2 regions of the Leucobacter komagatae genome follow, and region 1 is predicted to be linked to the other one. Evidence: predicted binding sites of a transcription regulator. Region 1 holds the regulator's gene; the other holds the start of a gene.
What was found. Region 1 encodes HspR, which represses chaperone genes until heat shock. Its sites were predicted from a motif close to AAGTTGAGTCNNNNNGACTCAACTT; they were not measured.
Positions count from the first base shown of each region.

Region 2: a site for HspR is predicted at 2,283-2,307, ahead of FB468_RS09510 (ATP-dependent Clp protease ATP-binding subunit). Genes of this name have one in related genera too.

Region 1 is NZ_VFON01000001.1:2,657,354-2,661,560, reverse strand. It holds gene FB468_RS12155 (cytochrome c biogenesis CcdA family protein) at 1-33, opposite strand, end outside; gene FB468_RS12150 (TlpA family protein disulfide reductase) at 33-662, opposite strand; gene FB468_RS12145 (histidine phosphatase family protein) at 659-1,303, opposite strand; gene FB468_RS12140 (class I SAM-dependent methyltransferase) at 1,351-2,520, opposite strand; gene FB468_RS12135 (heat shock protein transcriptional repressor HspR) at 2,508-2,927, opposite strand; gene FB468_RS12130 (DnaJ C-terminal domain-containing protein) at 2,985-3,944, opposite strand; gene FB468_RS12125 (nucleotide exchange factor GrpE) at 3,937-4,207, opposite strand, start outside.
Region 2 is NZ_VFON01000001.1:2,092,238-2,096,444, forward strand. It holds gene FB468_RS09510 (ATP-dependent Clp protease ATP-binding subunit) at 57-2,231, opposite strand; gene FB468_RS09515 (AAA family ATPase) at 2,360-3,079, opposite strand; gene FB468_RS09520 (threonine aldolase family protein) at 3,398-4,207, shown strand, end outside.

The sequences.
Region 1 (4,207 bases):
CTGCCCGTCGGCGATGATCTCCTGGATCCCCATCAGTTCTTGCTCGCGGTGGACTGCTCTTCGAGCGTCTCCGTGATGAGCGTGCGTAGCTGCGAGACACCCGCGAGCTGCCCGACGACGGTGTGCGCCACGCGCCCCTCCGCGTCAAGGATCAGCGTGGTCGGTACCGCGTTGAGCGGGATCTGGCCCGCGAACGCGCGCTGCACGGTGCGACCACCGGGATTGTCGAGAATGGACTCGTACTGGATACCGAACTCGACGCCAAACTGCTTAGCCTGCGCCGCCTGGTCGCGAGTATTCACGCCGACAAACTTCACGCCCTGCGGGGTGAACTCGTTGTACGCCTCGACGAGGTCGGGAGCCTCTGCGCGGCAGGGCGCACAGCCCGCGTACCAGAAGTTCACGACGGTAACGCTGCCAAGCGTGTCAGCCGAACTCAGCTCATTCTCGAACTCGGTCTCGCCTGCGAACTCCACCGGCTCACCGCGCTTGTCGGCAGGGAACGAGGCTGACGAGCCGTCCCCCGCGACGAAGCCCTTGTCCCCTCCCTGCTGCCATTGCGCAGCCAGGGAGTCACCCTCGGTTGTACTACAGCCGGCGAGGCCGACTGCGAGGGCCGCCGCGGTAGCGGCGATGGCGGCGAGGCGTCGTCGCGCGGTCATACTGCTCCTACATCGGTTGCGTCGTCCATCAGCGACTTCGCTGGGTTCCGGTAATCGACCTCGAACCAGCGGTTGCCGCGGCGCTCGAATGTCGTGATGCTCGAGAGGTCGCAGCGCCTGGTCGCCGGGTTGTGGAAGAGGGGCTTGCCCGCGATGTCTAGGTGAGCCATCCAGATCGGTGACTGGTGCGCGACCATCACGATGTCGCCGCCCTGTGCCTTATCCCACGCGTCGTTCATGGCCTCGCGCACGCGCGCCGCCACCTGCCGGTACGGCTCGCCCCAGCTCGGGCGGAACGGGTTCCAGAACTTGTACCAGTAGCGCGGCTTCTTGAACGCGGCCTCCGGCCCGGAGTTCACCTTGCCCTCAAAGAAGTTGGTCGGTTCGATGATGCGATCCTCAGTCTGGATTTCGAGGCCGAGCGCGCTCGCGATCGGGCGCGCCGACTGCTGCGCGCGCTCCAGCGGCGACGCGTAGAGCGCCGCGACTTTGCGGTCGCTGCCGGCAAGTTCGAGCGCGGCGGCCTCCGCCATCGCATGACCGCGCTCTGAGAGGCGGAAGCCGGGAATGCGGCCGTAGAGGACGAGGTCGGGGTTATGAACCTCCCCGTGGCGCACCAAGTGCAAGAGTTTATCGCTCACACACTCATTCTAGGCTTCAGGTGCCTGTGAGTTCGGTGGCTGAATCGCTACCGCTTCGTGACGGCGAGCACGGTGAAGGTTGCGTCGCGGGCGAGCTGCTCAGCGGGCCCGATGACCTGCTCGAGCAGGGGACGATACGCGAGGTGGGAGTTGAAGACGATTCGCAGTTCTCCTCCCGGCTTCAGCACTCGCGCGCAGTCCCGGATGAGGCGGTGGGCGACGCCCGCGTGCACGGTCGCCCCGGTGTGGAACGGCGGGTTGAGCAGCACGAGGTCCGCCCACCCGTCGGCGACGGCCTCAGCACCGTCAGCGCGATGCACCGCGACCCGCTCCCCGACACCCGCTGCCTCGGCGGTGAGAGCCGTCGAACGGACCGCGGCGTCGGACTGGTCGCTCGCGATGACCTCCGCTGACGGCAGAGCGAGCGCGGCCGAGACCGCCAGCACGCCGCTGCCGCACCCAAGGTCGAACACCCTGTCACGCTGAGTAGCGTGCCAGCCAGTGTTGCCCTCACCTGAAAGTGTGCCGAGCAGCAGCCTGCTGCCGTGATCGAGCTTCGTTCCGCCGAAGGTTGCGCCAAACGCGGCGAGCCCAAACGCGAGCTCCCTATCGTTGCCCCATCTTGGGAACGGCGCCTCCTGCTGCGGCAGGGCAAGACCCTTCGAGGCGGCCTGCAGCACGCGGGACTTGCGCCAGCCCAGCCCCGCGGAGACCTCGCCGAAGAACCTGGCGAAGACCTCGTTTTGGGCACGGGTCATGTGCTTCACGCGGCCACCGGCGAACACCCGCACGTCGGGGTGCGCGTAGCGCGCGATCTTCCACGCGATCTCTTCGAGCGCGTCGAGGCCGCGCGGCAGCTGCACGAGCACCGTCTTCGCGCCCGCGAGCAGCTCCTCGCCGAACGGGGCGTTCGCGTAGCTGTCGCCGAGACCGAGGCGCGACGCGTTCGCGGCGAGGGCACGCTCCGACAGGAGCGGATCCTGATACGCCCGCACATCGGCCGCACCCAGCACCGCCGTCGCACCCAGCGTGAGCGCACCGTGGCGATCGCCGATCGTGACGACGGTTCCCGGCTCTGCGTCGCCTAAGCGACCTGCCGCGGTGGTGAGAATGAGCAGGTCGGCCGTGTCATACGCCCGAAGCTCGGGCGCGTCAAAGTCGGGCTCACGCGACAGCGTGGAGCAGAACTCCTCGAGCCTCGCGGCTACGGCTTCCACACGACGACCTCGGCGTTGCGCCGGGTTCGGGTGCCGCGACGGAGTGTGACGACCTCGCCGCCGGCCCCGGCGGCGAAAACCCGCCGGTCGGGGCGCTTCAGCAGCTCGTCCGAGAGCGCGCGCTCGAGCTCGTGCACCTGGCCTTCGAGCTCGCGCACGCGGTCTTCAAGTTTGAGCACGCGGCGAATGCCCTCGAGGCTCAGCCCCTCGGCCGAAAGCCTCGCGACCTCACGCAGACGATGAACGTCATACAGCGAGTAGCGCCGCGTGTTTCCGCTTGTACGCTGCGGCACTACGAGCCCGATACGGTCGTACTGCCGCAGCGTCTGCGGATGCATTTCGGCCAGCTCGGAGGCGGCGGCAATCGCAAACACCGGTGTGAACCTGTCCATCTGCCTGTTCGCCATCGCTCCTCCTTCTCGCCGTTGTGCTGTGTGGTGTGTTCGTTGTTCGGGTGCCTGCAGCTAGGCGCGTGCCCGTGAGAACAGGTCGGCGCGCGGGTTCTCCTGCGGCTCAACCTGTTGGAACGCCTCGAGCGCTTCGCGCGCCTCGTCGCTCAGGTGGCTGGGCACCGCGACCTGAACCTCGGCGAGCAGGTCTCCCGTGCCCTTCGAGGTCTTCACGCCCCGGCCCTTCACGCGCAGCACGCGGCCGCTCGGCGTGCCGGGCTGCACCTTCAGGCGCACGGTGTCACCACCGAGCGTCGGCACCTCGACTGTCGCGCCGAGCGTCGCCTCCGTGAAGGTGACGGGCAGCTTCAGCTTGAGGTTTAGGCCGTCGCGCTCAAAAACGGGGTGCTTTCGCACGGTGACGGTGAGCAGCAGGTCGCCGGCAGGCGTGCCGGCCTGGCCGGGCTCGCCCTTGCCGCGCAGCCTGATCTTCTGGCCGTTCGACACCCCAGCGGGGATCTTCACTTTGACATTGCCGTTCGAGGTCTGGAGAGTGACCGTGTCACCGCTCACAGCGGTTTCGAAGTCGATCGTCGTCGTCGCGTTGACGTCGCGCCCCTTCTGAGGGCCGCGAGCGCCGCCACCGAACATGTTGAAGATGTCGTCGTAGCCGCCGCCCTGCTGGAACGTGTACTGCGTGTTCCTGCCGCCGTGGCCACCCTGGCCGCCGAACATCCCACCGAAGATATCCTCGAAGCCTTGGCCGCCCTGGCCGCCCGCCGTGAAGCGGGCGCCGCCGGCGCCCATCGCCCGAATCTGGTCGTACTCCGCGCGCTGTTCTTTGTCGGAGAGCACCGAGTACGCCTCGCTGATCTCCTTGAACTTCGCCTCGGCCGCCGCATCACCCGGGTTCGAATCCGGGTGGTACTTTCGCGCGAGCTTGCGGTAGACCTTCTTCAGCTCAGCCTCATCGGCGTCCTTCGAAACTCCGAGGGTGCTGTAGAAGTCTTTGTCCAACCAATCCTGACTAGCCATCAGCCCCCACCGCCACCGCTACCTTGGCGGGGCGCAGCTCAACATCACCGATGCGATAGCCCCGCTCGACTACGTCAAGCACCGTGTGCTGCTCAGTCCCGGGGACCGGAACCTGAGCGATTGCCTCGTGCACCTGCGGATCGAACGGCTCGCCCTTCTCGCCGAAGCTCTCGACGCCGAGCCGTTCCAGGCTGGCTCGCAGCTTCTGCGCGATCGTAGCGAATGCGCTGCCCTCTTCGAGGTCGCCGTGCTGTTCGGCACGG
Region 2 (4,207 bases), 570 kb from region 1:
GCGGCCGCGATCCACATCGCACCCGCCCCGCTGTCGCTGAGGGCTCCGTCCCTGCGCTACGCCGTTTCGGCGGGCAGCAGCTCGAGCCCCTCCCCGTCTGCGGCGAGGCCGATCCGCGCGACGTCGCCGTCGCGGATCTCCCCACCGAGGATCCCGCGCGCGAGCCGATCGTCGATCTCGCGCTGGATCAGGCGCCGGAGCGGGCGTGCGCCGTACACGGGGTCGTAGCCGCGCTGAGCGAGCCACGCGCGCGCGTCGGGTGTCACCGCGAGGGTGAGCCTGCGCTCGGCGAGCCTGTTCTGCAGCCTGTCGATCGAGATCTCGACGATCTGCGCGAGCGCGTCAACGGAGAGCGGGCGGAAGATCACCATCTCGTCGAGGCGGTTCACGAATTCCGGCTTGAATGCCCGGCGCACCGTCTCTTGCACGGCCTCGACCTTCTCGCCCCACGCCATCTCGGGGTCGACGAGGTACTGACTCCCGAGGTTCGAGGTCAGAATCAGGATCGTGTTGCGGAAGTCCACCGTGCGACCCTGACCATCAGTGAGGCGACCGTCGTCAAGCACCTGGAGAAGCACATCGAAGACCTCAGGGTGCGCCTTCTCAACCTCGTCGAGCAGCACGACCGAGTATGGGCGCCGCCTGACAGCCTCGGTGAGCTGCCCGCCCTGCTCGTAACCGACGTACCCGGGAGGGGCGCCGACGAGCCGCGAGACCGAGTGCTTCTCGCCGTACTCGCTCATATCGATGCGCACCATCGCGTGCTCGTCGTCGAAGAGGAACTCGGCGAGCGCCTTGGCGAGCTCGGTCTTGCCGACGCCGGTCGGGCCGAGGAACAGGAACGAGCCGGTGGGCCTGTTCGGGTCTGCGATGCCCGCCCGCGTGCGCCGCACCGCGTCAGAGACGGCGCGCGCCGCTTCGTCCTGGCCGACAACGCGCTTCGACAGCTCGTGCTCGAGCGCGAGCAGCTTCTCGGTCTCTCCCTGCATGAGCCGGCCGACCGGAATCCCTGTCCAGGCGGCGACAACCCCGGCGATGTCTTCGTCGGTGACCTGCTCGTTCACCATGCGCGGCTCACCGTCGGGGCCCGCGGCACCCTGCAGCTCCGCGCGCTCGGCTTCAGCGAGCTCCTTCTCAATGACGGGGATCTCGCCGTACAGCAGCTTCGAGGCGCGCTCAAGGTTGCCCTCGCGCTGCGCGCGCTCGGCATCCATGCGCTTCTGGTCGAGCTTCTCGCGCAGCTCACCGACCCGGTTCAGGGTCGCACGCTCGCGCTCCCAGCGCTCCTCAAGACCAGCGAGCTCGGCCTGCTTCTCGCCGAGGTCAGCGCGGAGCTTCGCGAGCCGCTCCTTGGAGGCCTCGTCCTTCTCCTTCTTCAGCGCAAGCTCCTCGAGCTTCAGCCGATCGACGGCACGACGCAGCTCATCGATCTCGAGCGGCGCGGAGTCGATCTCCATGCGAAGCCGCGACGCGGCCTCGTCAATCAGGTCGATCGCCTTGTCGGGCAGCTGGCGCGCGGTAATGTAGCGGTTCGAGAGCGAGGCGGCGGCAACGAGTGCCGAGTCAGCAATCGTCACCTTGTGGTGAGCCTCGTAGCGCTCTTTCAGGCCGCGCAAGATCGCCACGGTGTCTTCCACCGAGGGCTCGCCGACGTAGACCTGCTGGAAGCGGCGCTCAAGGGCCGCATCTTTCTCGATGTATTCGCGGTACTCGTCGAGCGTCGTCGCACCGATGAGCCTGAGCTCGCCTCGCGCGAGCATCGGCTTCAGCATCTGCGACGCCGCGACCGACGACTCACCGCCGCCTGCGCCCATGAGCGTGTGGAGCTCGTCAATGAACGTGATGATCTGTCCGTCGGACTCTTTGATCTCGGCGAGCACGGCCTTCATACGCTCTTCGAACTCGCCGCGGTACTTCGCGCCGGCGATGAGCGCCGAGATGTCGAGCGAGATGAGTTCTTTGCCCTTGAGGGACTCTGCGACGTCGCCCGCGACGATACGCTGTGCGAGGCCCTCAACGACGGCCGTCTTGCCGACGCCGGGTTCACCGATGAGTACGGGGTTATTCTTCGTGCGCCTGGTGAGCACCTGGCTGACGCGCCGAATCTCACTGTCGCGCCCGATGACCGGGTCGAGCTTGCCGGAGCGCGCTACCTCGGTGAGGTTCACGCCGAACTGCTCGAGCGCGCTTTCTTTGCCTTCGCCTTCGGCGGGCTGCCAATTTGCCTGCATGATGTCCTTTCGTGGTGTGCGGCCCGAGGGGCCGATCTGACGGCCACTCAAAACCTGAGTCGATATGACTCAAGTTTATGCTGACCTGGCGTTTCTCGCCACTCCGCCGCCTGAGACTCTGCTGTGCGCTACTCCAAATGCCGCAGGTACCGCTGCGGCTCCGCCAAGAACCTGCGCCAGCTATCAACGATCTGAAGGTCGTCATAGCGCGTGCGGCGCATGCCCCACTCTCCGAGTTCGTACACATCGGCGCCGGGCAGTGAGGCGAGCACGGGCGAGTGCGTCGACAGGATCACCTGCGAGCCAGCCCGAGCAAGCTCAAGCATCTGCGCAAGGAGCCCGAGCGAGTTCGTGAAGGAGAGCGCGGACTCGGGCTCGTCGAACACCCACAGCCCGCGAATGCCGTCACGCGCTCCGAGATACTCAAGGAAGGACTCGCCGTGGCTCTGGTAGTTGTGCCGCCCGAGCGGCCCATTGTCTTCTGACTCGATCTTGTAGAGGTAGCCGAAGTGACTGTGCATCGTCTCCGCGCGCAGAAACACGCCCTTCCGGGCCACTCCGGCACCCCGGGCGATCTGCAGGTGCGACTCAAGCGGCGACTCACTCGCGAACGTCGAATACCGCGCGTTGTGCGTACCACCCTCGGGGTTCAGCCCGTACGCGGCGGCGATGGCCTCGACGATTGTCGACTTGCCTGCCCCGTTCTCACCGACGAACACCGTGAGCGGCCCGAATTCGAGCCCGGTCTCAAGCAGTTGCCTCACCGCCGGCACCTGGGCGAACCATGCGTTCCGGTCGACAGGGTTCTCGGGGTGCTCGGCAATCCACCGCAGTGGTAGTGAACTCATTCGCATCGACGCGCCCTCCCTCAGTTGCCGTCCGCGCCCTCAGCGTTGTCGCGTTGAGCAACCCCGCCATCACCTTGACCCTACGCCGCACCGGCGACGTTGTCCCCTCGCCCACCCCTCGCTTGTCGCCGACGTTGCGCCCTCGCCCCATCACAGTCCCCCCTGTCCAGCCCCACCATCTGGGATCTGCACAGGGTATGCCGCGCACGACGGTCTGGGCGATACGGTGTGCAGACGACATAGGCACTGTGTCACTGCCCCGCACCACTGCCCAGCGCCACGGCCCCGCGCCACCGCCCCTGGGTTTAGGGTGAGTGGGTGACCGATACGAGCCCCGCACTGCATCCACACGCCTTCGCCTCCGACAACTGGGCCGGAGTCCACCCCGAGGTTATGGAGGCGATCGTCGCCGCCAACGTCGGGCACGCCGTCGCGTACGGGGGCGACTCATGGACGGCCGAGTTGCAGGGGCACGCCCGCAGGCTGTTTGGCCCCGAGGCCGAGATCTTCCCGGTGTTCAATGGCTCGGGCGCCAACGTGCTCGCCCTGCAGTCGGCCATCCCGCGCTGGGGGGCCGTCATCTGCGCGGCGACCGCACACGTGAACACCGATGAGACCGGCGCTCCCGAGAAGACTGGCGGGCTGAAGCTGCTCCAGGTCGAGACTCCAGACGGCAAACTCACCCCCGAGCTCGTCGACCGCGAGGCCTGGGGCTGGGGTTCGCAGCACCGCGCGCAGCCGCTCGCCGTGACGATCTCGCAGACTACCGAGCTCGGCACCTGCTACACGGCAGATGAGATTCGAGCGCTCGCAGACCATGCCCACGAGCACGGAATGCTGCTGCACATCGATGGCTCCCGTATCAGCGCCGCCGCCGCGCACCTCGGCACCAACCTCGCTGCGATCTCAAGCGACGCAGGCGCTGACCTCCTGAGCCTCGGCGCGACGAAGAGCGGCGCGCTCGGCGCGGAGGCCGTCGTGCTGCTCAGGCAGGGCGTCGGAGCCGGCATCGACTACCTCCGGAAGATCGATCTGCAGCTCTCGTCAAAGATGCGCTTCGCTTCGGCGCAGCTCAATGCCCTCTACGGGGGCGACCTGTGGCTGCGATCCGCTTCTCACTCGAACGCC